DNA from 3 places in the Micromonospora sp. WMMD1082 genome. Region 1 is predicted to be linked to each of the others. Evidence: riboswitches for the same ligand, from Rfam matches in the RefSeq annotation. Region 1 holds a riboswitch; each other region holds the start of a gene.
The links. Region 1 has a riboswitch for cyclic di-AMP ahead of O7615_RS18345 (hypothetical protein). Riboswitches for the same ligand answer to the same signal wherever they lie in the genome.
Positions count from the first base shown of each region.

Region 2: it holds a riboswitch for cyclic di-AMP, as region 1 does, so the genes downstream of both, O7615_RS21010 (hypothetical protein) here and O7615_RS18345 (hypothetical protein) in region 1, are expected to answer to the same signal.
Region 3: it holds a riboswitch for cyclic di-AMP, as region 1 does, so the genes downstream of both, O7615_RS33330 (C39 family peptidase) here and O7615_RS18345 (hypothetical protein) in region 1, are expected to answer to the same signal.

Region 1 is NZ_JARUBM010000002.1:3,995,781-3,999,996, forward strand. Features, by position in the region: gene O7615_RS18330 (hypothetical protein) at 1-284, opposite strand, end outside; gene O7615_RS18335 (helix-turn-helix domain-containing protein) at 541-876, opposite strand; gene O7615_RS18340 (carbonic anhydrase) at 1,079-1,777, shown strand; gene O7615_RS18345 (hypothetical protein) at 1,877-2,890, opposite strand; cyclic di-AMP (ydaO/yuaA leader) riboswitch at 2,894-3,025, opposite strand; gene O7615_RS18350 (YibE/F family protein) at 3,192-4,216, opposite strand, start outside.
Region 2 is NZ_JARUBM010000002.1:4,536,912-4,541,127, forward strand. Features, by position in the region: gene O7615_RS21005 (PfkB family carbohydrate kinase) at 1-44, opposite strand, end outside; gene O7615_RS21010 (hypothetical protein) at 212-1,336, opposite strand; cyclic di-AMP (ydaO/yuaA leader) riboswitch at 1,341-1,472, opposite strand; gene O7615_RS21015 (cation diffusion facilitator family transporter) at 1,625-2,542, opposite strand; gene O7615_RS21020 (AAA family ATPase) at 2,610-4,216, opposite strand, start outside.
Region 3 is NZ_JARUBM010000002.1:7,241,688-7,245,903, reverse strand. Features, by position in the region: gene O7615_RS33340 (hypothetical protein) at 1-216, shown strand, start outside; gene O7615_RS33335 (hypothetical protein) at 488-1,246, shown strand; cyclic di-AMP (ydaO/yuaA leader) riboswitch at 1,526-1,667, shown strand; gene O7615_RS33330 (C39 family peptidase) at 1,904-2,755, shown strand; gene O7615_RS33325 (SDR family NAD(P)-dependent oxidoreductase) at 2,836-3,591, opposite strand; gene O7615_RS33320 (helix-turn-helix domain-containing protein) at 3,638-4,075, shown strand; gene O7615_RS33315 (hypothetical protein) at 4,113-4,216, shown strand, end outside.

The DNA of each region.
Region 1 (4,216 bases):
TGCGTGGTGAGCCACTCGGCGCGGCGGCGGCGTGCCGTGGTCTCGGCCCGGTCGGCGGCCACGCTGACCTCCTCGGCCCAGCGGTCCCGGTCGCGCTCGTCGTCGGCGTGCTCCGACCGGGCCGGCGGCGCGGCGTCACGGATCCGGGCACCGGCGTCGGTACGGAGGAGTCGGGGACGCAGCAGCAGGCCGGCGACGGCGAGGGTCGCCACGCCGAGCAGGCCGAGCCAGATGGCGGCGGCCTGCGGCGCGTCGAGCAGGATGGCGGAGAGGGCGGTACGCATCATCAACACCTCGCGATCGGATGCGGTTCGTCGAAGGTGAACGCGAGAGCCGGCATGCGTCCAAACCTATCCGGCGGGTTGGGGCGCCGCAGCGGCGCCGACGGCCGGGGGCCGTGAAGCGCGCCACGTCGTCCGATCCGGACGGTCGGCCGGGGGCCGGCTCATCGGTGCGGCGTTGGCCGCCGACGACTGCGCCACCGACGACTGCGCCGCCGACGACTGCGCCGCTGACGACTGCGCCGGTGCGCGGTCGGGCTCAACGCTCGGCGGCGCCGGCCACCGGCTCCCGGGTGAACAGGGCCAGCAGGTCGCCGACCTGTCGATCGGCCTCCGCCGGGTGACGGAACCGCCCGGCGGGGTTGAGGGTGTACTCGTTGCGCCGGCCCACGCGGGTGCGGTGCAGGTAGCCGCCCGCCTCCAGGTCGGCGACGATCGCCTGGGCGGCGCGCTCGGTGACCCCCACCTCGGTCGCGACGTCGCGCAGCCGGGCGGTGGGGTTGCGGGCGATGGCGAGCAGCACGTGGGCGTGGTTGGTGAGGAACGTCCAGTTCCGGGTGCTCTCTCGATCGCCAGTGGTCGCCATGCCCGTCATCGTATGGCCTGTCGTTCGGGTTTTCCGGGTCGCGCGGTCGCCTCGCGTTCCGCTCCGGCCGGCGCAAGCGTCGACAGATGCATGAAACGCATATCACGTATAGCTTGACCTGTGTTGCAGTGCGTGTGACGGTGATGGCAGCCCGCGACCGGCGTCGGCCGGGTTGACCAGGCGTTCCACCGAGAGAATGAGGTGTAGCCGGATGAGTCGACCCGGATCGCTCGGCGCGCAGCCGGGGCCCGAACGCGAGCTGCTGACCGCGGATCTTCCCGGCGCCCCGCAGCGGGCCCTCGCCGAACTGATCGCCGGCAACCGGCGGTTCGTCACCGACACGCTCCGGCACCCGAACCAGAACGCCGGGCGCCGCGCCGCCGTCGCGGCCGAGCAGCACCCCTTCGCGGTGATCGTCGGCTGCTCCGACTCGCGGCTCGCGGCAGAGATCATCTTCGATCGTGGGCTGGGTGACCTCTTCGTGGTCCGCACCGCCGGGCACACCATCGGACCGGAGGTGCTGGGCAGCGTGGAGTACGCGGTGGCCGTGCTGCGTACGCCGCTGGTGGTGGTGCTCGGGCACGACTCGTGCGGCGCCGTGCAGGCGGCCCGCGAGGCGACGGCCACCGGTACCGCACCCTCGGGCCATCTGCGTGCCGTGGTCGACGCCGTGGTGCCCAGCCTGCGCCGCGCGCAGGAGGCCGGGGTGGGAGAGCTGGACGGGATCGTGGACATCCACATCGCGCGGACCGTCGAGGCGATGCTGGACTCCTCCGCGACCCTCGCCGCCGAGGTGACCGCCGGGCGGTGCGCGGTGGTCGGCATGTCGTACCGGCTGGCCGCCGGTGAGGTGCGGGCGGTGGCCGCGGAGCCCGCCGAACTGGCCGGCGCGGTGGCACCGGCCGGCTGACCGGGGCGCCCGGCGTCCGACGGCCCGGGCCCCGGGTCCGACGGCGAGGGCCGTCCCGCCGGATGGCGGAACGGCCCTCGGTGCGTCGCGCGGGAGCGCTCAGAGCATCGACACGTGGACGTGGTCCGTGTGGTTCGACGGGCCGCTGTAGGAACTCCAGCCGGTCGCCGGGAACCAGATCTGCCGGTTCCAGATCACGTAGTAGATGCCCAGCCGGTCGGCGTTGCGGACCAGGAATGCCGCCAGGTTGTTGCCGTAGATCCGGGTGTCGTTGTTGTGCCAGGGGCGGAAGCCGCTGTTCTCCAGCGACCAGTCACAGGCCCGCCCCTTGGGGTGCTCGAACTTGTCGCCCGGCCGGAAGCAGCCGACGAACCGGTTGAAGCCGGCCCGCTTGACCTCCTTGTACATGTGCAGCGTCCGGGGCGTGATGCAGCCCGACGTGGTCGGGTCGTTCTGGTTGCACGACTCGGACTTCCAGCCGCCGTCCGACGCCCGGTTGGGGCCGACCCGGGCCACCGGGGAGGTGGCGTCCACCAGTCCGCCGGTGAGGCCGACACCGCCGACCAGCCGGAGCGACTTCTCGGCCTCGGACTTCTTGCGCGCCATGTCGTTGGTCAGCTTCTGCTGCTCGCGTACCTCGGCGTCGAGCGCGAGCTTGGCCTGCTCGGCGCGGAGCTTGACCGAGTTGACCTCGCCCAGCTTCTTGCCGTTGACCAGGTTCAACTCGTCCAGTGCGGAGGCACGGTCGATGAACGAGTCGGGGGCGTTGCTCTGCAGGAGCATGGCGATCGCGCCGACCCGGCCCGTCCGGTACGACTGGGTGGCGATCTGGGCGACCTGCGGGGAGATCGCGTCCAAGTCCGCCTGGGCGCGGCGGACCTCCACCGCGTACTGGAGCTGCTTCTTCTTGGACTTCTCCAGCTTGGCCTTGGCCTTGGAGAAGTCCCGGTTGGTCGCCTCGATCAGATCGTTGAGCATCGGCGGGTCGTCGTCATGCTGCGCGGGCTTGGGGTTCGTCGGCGCGGCCGTCGCCGGCACGGAACCGGCGAAGACGGCGAACGCGGCGAACACGGCCACCACGGGTGTCAACCAGCGGCGTAGGGGTGCCGTCACTGTCGTCCCTTCCATCGACCGCCGACCGGGTTAGCTGACGGGTTCGGGACGGAAGTGGTCCCTACCGCTCTCGCGGATTCACCCCACGTACCTGGGTTCCCGGCTCGCCTGGCGGCGATTGGGCGGCGGCACCGCAGGCGCCGCTGCGCGCCTTCGGCGGTGACCGGCAGTGAGGTTACCCGACAGTCCATCGGTGCTTCTACGCCCCGAACCCGGCTAGATGCGTCATTTCGTAATCGCGGTGGGTGACCAGCGACACGAAACTCGGCCGCATCGTCGGGGGTGGTCACGCTGAGGAGTGTCACCATGTGCTGTCGGTGCTCCTGTCCGGGTCGGGCCACCCCGTGCGGGTGGCGGGGGACGTGTTACGGGTGGGTGGGGTGCTGAGGGCGTGGAGCGCCTCGGCCCGGTCCGTCGCCGGCCGGGGGACTGCGGGGGTGGGCTCGCCGGTGGGACCGCCCGCCTCGACATGGCTGGCGGTGCCGCCGCGACCGGCGGTGCTGACCACCACGGCCAGGGCGGTGGTCAGTGGTACGGCGGCGATCAGCCCGAGGGTGGCCACCACGCTGCGGACGATCTCCGTGGTGAGGAACTCGCTGGTCACGATCTGCCCCAGCGCGCGGGTGTCCGCAGTCAACAGGAGCAGCAGCGGCAGCGACGCGCCGGCGTACGCCAGCACGATGGTGTTGACCACCGAGGCGATGTGCGCCCGCCCGACCCGGGTCGCCGAGCGGTACAACTCGCCGCGGGAGAAGTTCGGGTTGGCGTTGCGCAGCTCGGTGACCGCGGCGGCCTGGGTGACCGTGACGTCGTCGAGCACGCCCAACGAGCCGATGATGATGCCGGCCAGCAGCAGGCCGTGCAGGTCGACATCGGCCCGGAACATGGACAGCGTGGTGGCGTCCTCGCTGCCGAATCCGGTCAGGTGGGTGGCCCCGGTGGCGGCCAGCCCGAGCAGCCCGGTCAGCACCAGGGCGCCGAGCGTGCCGAGGACGGCCACCGACGTCTGCACGGATATGCCGTGCGTCAGGTACAGCACCACAAACATGATCAACGATGCGCCGACGATGGCGACCACCAGCGGCGGCTGGCCGGCACTGATGCCGGGCAGCACGAAGGTCAGCAGGATGGCGAAGCTGGCCGCGAGGCCGGCCAGCGCCGCCAGCCCGCGCAGCCGCCCGAAGGCGACGATGGCGGCGGCGAAGAGCACGGCCAGCCACACCAACGGCTTGCCGCGCTGGTGCTCGGCAATGTTGTAGGTGCTGATCGAGGGGTCCTCCGGGTCGATCAGCGAGACCAGGATGATGTCGTCGCCGACGCTGACCC
Region 2 (4,216 bases), 540 kb from region 1:
GTCAACAGCGGGGTCGGTGCGAAGACCATGACGGGGCCGCTCATGTCTGTTCCTCCCGCTCGCGGTGGAATGTCCGCTTCATCGGACGACGGTAACCGTCCGGACGCACCGGCGCGCGCCGAGGGAAACGGTGCCCTGCGGGCGAGGGCGGGAAACCCGGCGCGCCGGGTGGACCGCCCGCTGGACGGCCCACCCGGCGCGGGGTGAAGTGTCAGTACACCGACAGGTGAACGTGGTTGGTGTGGTCGCTGGACGGGTCGCCCCGGGCGCCGCTGTACGCCTTCCAGCCGCTGCTGGGCAGCCAGATCTGCCTGTACCAGATCACGTAGAGCACGGCGAGCCGGTCGGCGTTGTTCACGAAGTACGCCGCCAGGTTGTTGCCGTACGTCCGGTCGCCGCCGGTCGCGTCCCCGCCGAAGCCGTTCTTCTGGGCCGCGAAGTCGCAGGCCCGGCCCTTCGGGTGCTCGCCCGAGCCGCCGGAGCGGAAGCAGGAGACGTAGCGGGTGAAGCCGGCTGCCTTGGCCTGGTTCAGGGCGTGCAGGGTGCGCGGGGTGATGCAGCCGTTGGCCGGCGTGGGGTCGTTGACGCTGCACGACTCCGCCGGAAACGAGCCGTCCGAGTTGCGGGGCGCGGGCTTGGCCGACGGGCTGGACCCGCCGCTGCGCGACGGTGCGCTGTTCGCCCGTTCGGCGGCGGCCCGCTCGGCCGCCGCTGCCCGTTCCGCCGCCTCGTCCCGTTCGATGGAGACGGTCAACGCCCGCTCGGCCTGGTCCTTGCGCTTGGCCATCACGGCCACCTGCTTGCGCTGTTCCTGGACCTCGATGTCCAGGGCCTGCTTGGTCCGGTCGACCTCGTCGCGGGTGTCCTGGAGTGCGCGCAGTGCACGGTCCTCGTTGGCGGCCACCGCGTCCAACGCCGCCGCCCGATCCATGAAGCCGGCCGGAGAACCGCTGTTGAGCAGCGCCGACGCGGCGCCCAGCCGCCCGGTGCGGTACGCCTGGGCGGCGATCTCGGCGACCTTGTCGCTGCGCTCGGTGAGCTGGCCCTCGGTCGCCGTGAGCTGCTCGGCGAGCTGCTTCTGACGCTTGACCGAGCGGTCCAGGGCCGCCTTGGCGTCGAGGTAGCCCTTGCTGGCGGCCTCCAGTTGGGCCCGGAGTGCCGGGGTGCCGCCCTCGTCGTCCACGTCGTCGGGGGCCGCCGCGCGCAGTCCCGGCGCAGCCGCAGCCGCGGCGGCGGGGGCGAAGGGGGCGAGCGCGACGCCCAGGGCGAGGGCGAGCGCGCCGGCGATCAGGGCCGCCATCCGGGCGGCCGGTCTCACGGTTGCCACTGCTGGCATGCACATGTCCTTCCGTCAGCCGCCGACCGGGTTAGCTGACGGGTTCGGGACGGAAGATCCCTACCGCTGACGCGGATGCACCCCAGGAACATGGTTCCCCGGTTCGCCCTGGCGGGCGATTAGGCGGCGGCCGCCGCCGGCACCGGTGGGCGCCGCCTGGCGGAGGCCGGGTCCGAGCCTACCGGTGCTGATGTGACCGGTGCAGCTGGTGTGACTCCTGGTGTTGGTTACCTGACTAGTAAACCAGACAAAAGCCAACAATAGGTCCCTTTTCTCAGGGCTGTCCCGTTACCACTCGACCGCCCCACAGTTCCCGCTGCTCGCTCGGGGCTCGATCTGCAGGGTGGCGTGCTCGATCTGGAAGTCCTCGTGCAGTGCCGCCCGGGCCGCCGCCAGCACGACGGCCACGTCGGCGCCGGAGGTGAGAGTCAGGTGGGCCGAGGCCACCTCCATGCCGGAGGTGAGCGTCCAGACGTGCAGGTCATGGACGCCGGCGACGCCGGGCACCGCGACCAGCCGATCGTGCACCGCGGTGACCTGGAGGTGCTCCGGGGCGGCCTGCACCAGGATGCGCACCGCCGCCCGGCCCAGGCGCCACGTCCGGGGCAGGATGAACGTGGCGATCGCGACCGCCACCAGCGGGTCGGCCCACCACCAGCCGGTCACGGTGATCAGCAGGGCGGCCGCGATCACGCCGAGTGAGCCGAGCAGGTCCGCGAGCACCTCAAGGTACGCCCCGCGCAGGTTGATGCTCTCCCGCGCGCCGGGCCGCAGCAGCGCGAACGCGGCCACGTTGGCGAGCAGGCCGAGCCCCGCCACCACCAGCACCGGGCCGGCGAGCACCTCGGGCGGGTCGCCGAACCGGCGTACCGCCTCGACCAGCACGTACACCGCGACCCCGGAGAGCAGCACGGCGTTGGCCAGCGCGGCGAGCACCTCCAGCCGGTACAGCCCGAAGGTGCGCTGCGGGTCGGTGTCGGCGCGGCGGGTGGCGGCGATGGCGGCGAGCGCCATCCCGATGCCCAACACGTCGGTGAACATGTGCCCGGCGTCGGAGAGCAGGGCCAGCGAACCGGTCCGCAGGGCGGTCACCGCCTCGACCACCATCAGGGTGCTGAGCAGGGCGAACGCCGCCCACAGCCGGCCGGAGTGGCGGTGTGCGGCGTTCGACACCGCAGCGTGGTGGTGGTCATGACCCGCGCCCACCCAGACACCTTCCGCCCTGCACCGGGTCGAGGTCCGATCTATGCCAACATCGCTATGTCTGCAACCGTCAGACCTCGGGCCGCACCGCCGGCTCGATCGTGGTCAGCCGTTGGGTGGCCCGGGAGAGCGCGACGTAGAGAGTACGGACACCGGAGCCCGGCTCCGCCCGGATCTCGCCCGGGGAAACCAGCACCACCCCGTCGTACTCCATGCCCTTGGCCTCCAGGCTGGTCACCACCTGGAGGCGCTCCCCGCCGAGCCCGCCGAGCCAGGCCGCGACCTCGTCCCGACGCGGCACCGGAGTGATCACTCCGACGGTGCCCTCGACCTCCCCGAGCAGGGCGCTGGCGGCGGTCACGACCGTGGCCGCCAGCTCCTGCGCCGGCACCACGAGCTGGATCGGCTCGATCCCGGTGGAGCGGACCGCGGTGGGCAGGGCGAGATCCGGGTACGCCCGGCGGATCTCGGCCGCCGCCACCGCGAAGATCTCGGCCGAGTTGCGGTAGTTGGTGGTAAGGGTGAACCGGTGCCGCCGACGGCGCCCCAGCGCCTGGTCGCGGGCCCGGGTCAGCTCCTGCGGATCGCCCGTCCACGCGGTCTGCGCCGGGTCACCCACCACCGTCCAGGAGGCCAACCGCCCGCGCCGGCCGATCATCCGCCACTGCATCGGCGAGACGTCCTGCGACTCGTCGACCACGACGTGCGCGTAGTCGCGGTAGTCCTCGGGACGCTCCCGGGCCGCCTGCCGGGCCGCCCGCTGCCGGTCGGCGAAGGTGCTCAGCTCGCGTACCCCGCCGGCCAGCCGGAACGGATCCCGCTTGGCGCGGGCGGGGCGCACCGGCTTGCCGAGCAGTGCGTCCAACTCGTCGAGCAGCGCGATGTCGGCGATGCTGGGCCCGCTGACAACCAGCTCCCGGTACGCCTGCCCGAGCAGCCGGATCTCGGCGCCGGAGAGGAGGCCGCCGGCGTACCGGCGCAGCCGCTGCGGATCGGCCAGCCAGGCGAGCACGTGTCGCGGATGCAGCCGTGGCCACCATGCCTTGAGGAAGTCGCGGAAGTCCGTCCGGTCGATCAGCTCGTCCTCGAAGGCCCGCTGCTCCGGCAGCCCGGCGATGCCCAGCCGGCGGGCCTGCGCCCAGAGCGCGGCGAGCACGCCGTCGAAGCCGGCCCGGCGGACCTCGTTGCGCCGGGCGCCCCGGGGCAGCGCCCGGTCCCGGATGGCGTCCAACTCGGCCCGCTCCAGCCGCAGCAGTTGGCCCCGGTACAGCAGGCGCAGCTCGGTCGGCGAGTCGGGCACCCCGTCCCGGGCGGCGCGTTCGAGCACCCGCCGCATCCGCAGCGAACCCTTGACGGCCGCCACCTCCGGCGGGTCGGTGCGGGTGGCGGTCAGCCCGGGGAAGAGCGTGCCGAGCGAGTGCAGGGTGGCGGCGTCCTCGCCCAGCGACGGCAGCACCGAGGCGATGTACTCGACGAAGACCGAGGACGGGCCGATCACCAGGATGCCGCCGCCGGCGTACCGGCTGCGGTCGGCATAGAGCAGGTACGCCGCGCGATGCAGCGCCACCGCCGTCTTGCCGGTGCCCGGCCCGCCGGAGACCAGGGTGATCCCGGACGCGGGGGAACGGATCGCCTCGTCCTGCTCGCGCTGGATGGTCGCCACGATGTCGCGCATGC
Region 3 (4,216 bases), 3.2 Mb from region 1:
GACCTCGTCACGCCCCACGAGCTGGTCGACCCCGCCGCGCCGAGCGTTCGCGGTGCCGCTGGTCACGCCGACCCGGGCGGTGTGACGGGATCGGTGCCGGCGACGCCCGCCGCAGCGCGGCCGCCGGTTCCCGCGAAGGTCACCGCACCGATCCCGCCGCTGGCGGCGGCGGTCGTGGCGGGGGCCCACGCGACCCGCGCCCCACCCCGCTCCTGACCCCATCGACCGTGCCGCGCGATCCGGAGGCGCCCGCGCCACCGTCGCCAGCCGCGCCGGTACGCCGTCCTGACGTCGCGCCCGCGCCGCCTCCTGAAGCCGCGGCCGGTCCGCCATCCGGCACCGCCCACGCCGCCTCCTGACGTCGCGGCCGGTCCGCCGTTCGTTCGGCACCGCCCGCACTGCCCGACCCCGTGTTCGTGGCCCCGCCACGACGATCCGCTGCCGGTACGGCCGCCGTCGCCGCACCGATTCCCCGCGAGGTACCGACATGGAGAAGACCGTTCTCTACCAGTTCCTGATCGAGGTGCCACGGGCCGCCGCCATCTGGTCGGTCCTGCTCGTGCTCGCGCTGGGCGTGCTCACGGCCCTGGTCGCGCGCCCCGAGCCGGCCCTGCCCGCCGACGAACCCGCCGACCGGGGCGAGGATCCGGCCGCGACCGAGGCGGCCGACCTGCGCCGCTACGCCGGTGAGGTGGCGGTCGCGGCGACCGGCGCCGCCCAGAACGCCGACCGGCGGCGTACCGGGTGGCGGGTCGCCCAGGCGGAGCTGGACCGCGCCTGGGCCGCGTACGACGAGGCGGAGTCCGCGGTCCGGCGGTTGGCCGGCACCGCCGGTCTGCCCACCCCGCGTACGCCCCGCACCCCCGCCGAGTACGCCGCCCGAGAGCGCTGGCTGCACCGCGCCGCGATGGCCGCGCACTGGCGTGGAGACCTGACCGCCCGGCAGCTCAGCGACGTGCTGGCGCATCGGGCCGGCTGGGATCCCCGGCGCCACCCGGCCGAGCAGGAGATCGTCCTGGCCCGGGTGGTACGCGACAGCCGGCTCGCCGCCTACCGGGCCGCCGCCGAGCGGGAGCGCGAGTTGTGGCGGGCGGCGGAACTCGCCACCGAAGCGGCCCGTACCCTCTCCGCGGAGGCGTACGCGGCCGCCGAGCGGCTGCGGCCGAACCGTCTTCCCGCCCCGCGCCGGGCCCCCGTCGGCCACCCGGTCGCGATCCTGCGCTGGCGGCCCGCCCGGTTGGGCTGAAGATTCGGTGAGCCGGGTCACAGCCACCCGGAAATCGGTCACTGCGCGTAGACGGGTCGATTACCGCAGCAATCTTCGTGGGCATTGTCCACGAGCCGTCCGGTTCTCACCTGAAAGCGCTCGGAACGCCATGGATCCCATTGAGCGACGACAGTGGCTGGTTACCCGAAAATTGCCGCGCTGGATCATGTTTAGCCAGCTCAAGCGGGGTTGGCTTACCAGTGACCGGCCAGTAGTGTCGGCGCGTCCGGTGCGGTAACCGATCGCAAAAGGCGACGCCGCGCCGACCCGCTCAATCGTGATCTCACGAACCGGGGACCCACTGCACCACTGGGGTGAATCCGCGAGCCTTGGCCCGCGGTAGGGCGATCTTCCCGCCCGAATCCGTCAGCTAACCCGGTCGGCGGTGTCGGAAGGAGTTTCCACCTCGTGCAGTTCGTTGTGATTCCCCCGCTGTTCCCCCGCCTCCACGGCACTGCGGTGCCCGTGCTCGCCGGCCCGACCGCGAGCTGATACCGGCCATCGCCGCCGCCCGGTGCCCCGGGCACATCCCCTTGCACGGTCCATCCGCGTCCCCCGGGTGGTCGCCGGCACTGCCTGCCGCCGACCGCCGGAGACGTGTGCGCCGTGCGCCCCTGAGCCCCGTGGAGGATCTCCGTGAAGCACACTGTCCAGCGCCAGCTCCGTCGGCTGGCCACCGAACGCCCGTACCGGATCGTCGCCGCCTCGGCCGCCGCGCTCGTGCTGGCGACCGGCGCCGGTGCCCTGCTCACCGGCACCGAGGACACCCCGGCCACCGAACAGACCACGACCACCACCGCCGAGTTGCGCGGCGACACGGCGGTCTCCCGTAGTGACGCCCGGGGCGAGCAGACCCCGTCGACCGCGCCGAGCAGCGCGGCTCCCGCCAGCGCCGCCGCCTCTCCGTCGCCCTCGCCGAAGGCCACCTCCGCCACGCCGGACCCGGACGCGACCAGCAAGAAGGCGGCGCCGAAACCGCCGGCGTCGAAGCTGCTGGACTACCAGTACCAGGCCCAGACGAACGGCTACTACTGCGGCCCGGCCGCCGTGCGCAACGCGCTCAGCGCCGCTGGCATCGAGCGCAGCCAGGACGCTCTGGCCAGTCAGCTCGGCACCACGTACGCGGGCACCAACTCGGCTGCGGACACCACTCGCGTGCTCAACGCCACGGTCAAGGGCAGCCCGTACCAGACCACGATGATTCGCGGTGGCGCGGCCACCCCGGCCCAGATGGATCAGCTCCAGGCCGACGTCGTGGCGGCCATCACCGACGGCCGGGGTGTCGTGGTGAACATCGCCGGCAGTGCCACCGACACCAACGGGGGCTGGCACTCCTTCCCCGGCGGACACTACGTCGCGGTGGTTGGCTACGAGGACGACGGTCGGCTGGTGCGGATCGCCGACTCGGCCAACGCGTCCTACCCGTCGTACTGGATGACCACCATCGACCTTGCCAACTGGGCCGCCACCCGCGGTTATTCCGCCTGAGGTCACGAGCTGCCGCAGGTGGGGCCTTCCCGTCAACGGGAGGGCTCCACCCGCGGTAAGCCGGACTCCGTCCGCGCGACTCAGTACGCGGCGGTCAGGTCGGCGAGACGCTGGTAGAGCCGGATGGCCGTGGGCTGGTCGAACTCCGGGCGGGTCAGCGGCACCGGGGTGCCACGGCGGAGCGCGGTCAGTGGGGCGGCCGGCGGCTCAGCCAGCAGGGCGGCGAGCTGCGTGGCCGGGACGTCCGGTGCGGATCCGAAGAGGGCCGCCGCCGCGCCGATGAGGGTGCGCATGGGCTGGCGGAACTGACGATGCATGCCGCTGTTGACGAACATCGGGTTGTACAGCACGTACCGGATGGGACTCTGCGCGTCGGCGGCGGTGAAGCCGACCCCGAGCAGGTCGTTGGCGCGGGTGCCCTGCAAGATGGCCGTGAGCATGCGGTATCCCCGGCTCAGTTGCAGGTCGTCCCAGTGGATGCGGCCGCCGGGGATTCCACCGGTGCCGCAGAGGTTGACGATGATCGGCGCCGGGGCGCGTTCCAGAGCCGGGCGGAGCCGTTCGGCGAGCAGGTAACGGCTGAGGACGCCGATGGCGAAGGTCTGTTCGAAGCCCTCGCTGGTGAGAATCCGCCGCGGGTCGAAGCGTCCCGCCGACAGGATCAACACGTCGATCCGGTCGGGCAGCCGGGCCGCCAGCGCGGCGGTCTGTCGGATCGACGTGAGATCCGCGTCGGCGCTGCCGATCGCGATGACCCGGTCTCCGCCCTGCCGGAGCTTGTCGGCCAGCGCCCTGCCGATGCCGCGTGTCCCACCCGTGATCACCACTGTGCGCATACTTCATGGTGGAATCCGGCCGGCTCGCGCGAAAGAAGGCACATTGATGTCACCGGTACTGCGACTTCCCGTGACCCCGGCCGACCACGACGCCTGCGCCGCGACCGACATCCTGCGCCGGGTCGGTGAGAAGTGGAGCGTGCTGATCCTCGCCGTGCTCCAGGACCGCCCGTACGGCTTCAACGAACTCGACCGCGCGGTCCAGGGGCTGAGCAGGCGGATCCTCACCCGGACGCTGCGCCTGCTGGAAGGTGACGGACTGGTCAGCCGTCGGTCGACGGCCGAGCGGGTCGAGTACGCGCTCACCGACCTGGGCCGCTCGCTCCTGCCGTTGATCATCGCCCTCGGCGAGTGGGCGGTCGCCCACGCGTCGGACATCGAGCAGGCGCGCGCCCGGTCGCGGGCGGCACCGGGACCACCGCCGTCGCCGATCCGGCATGACGTGCCGTCGGGCGTGGTCGGGGTCTCGGGGGCGACGCCGTGACCGGCGGGACGGGCGGCGGCCGGACATGCGGGTGACGATGACGAGCGTTGCCGCGCGGCCCGGCCGGGTGAACGAGGACTTCGCTGGTGCCGTACCGACGGCGGCGGTGCTGGTCGACGGCGCCGGCGGCTTCTCCGGCGC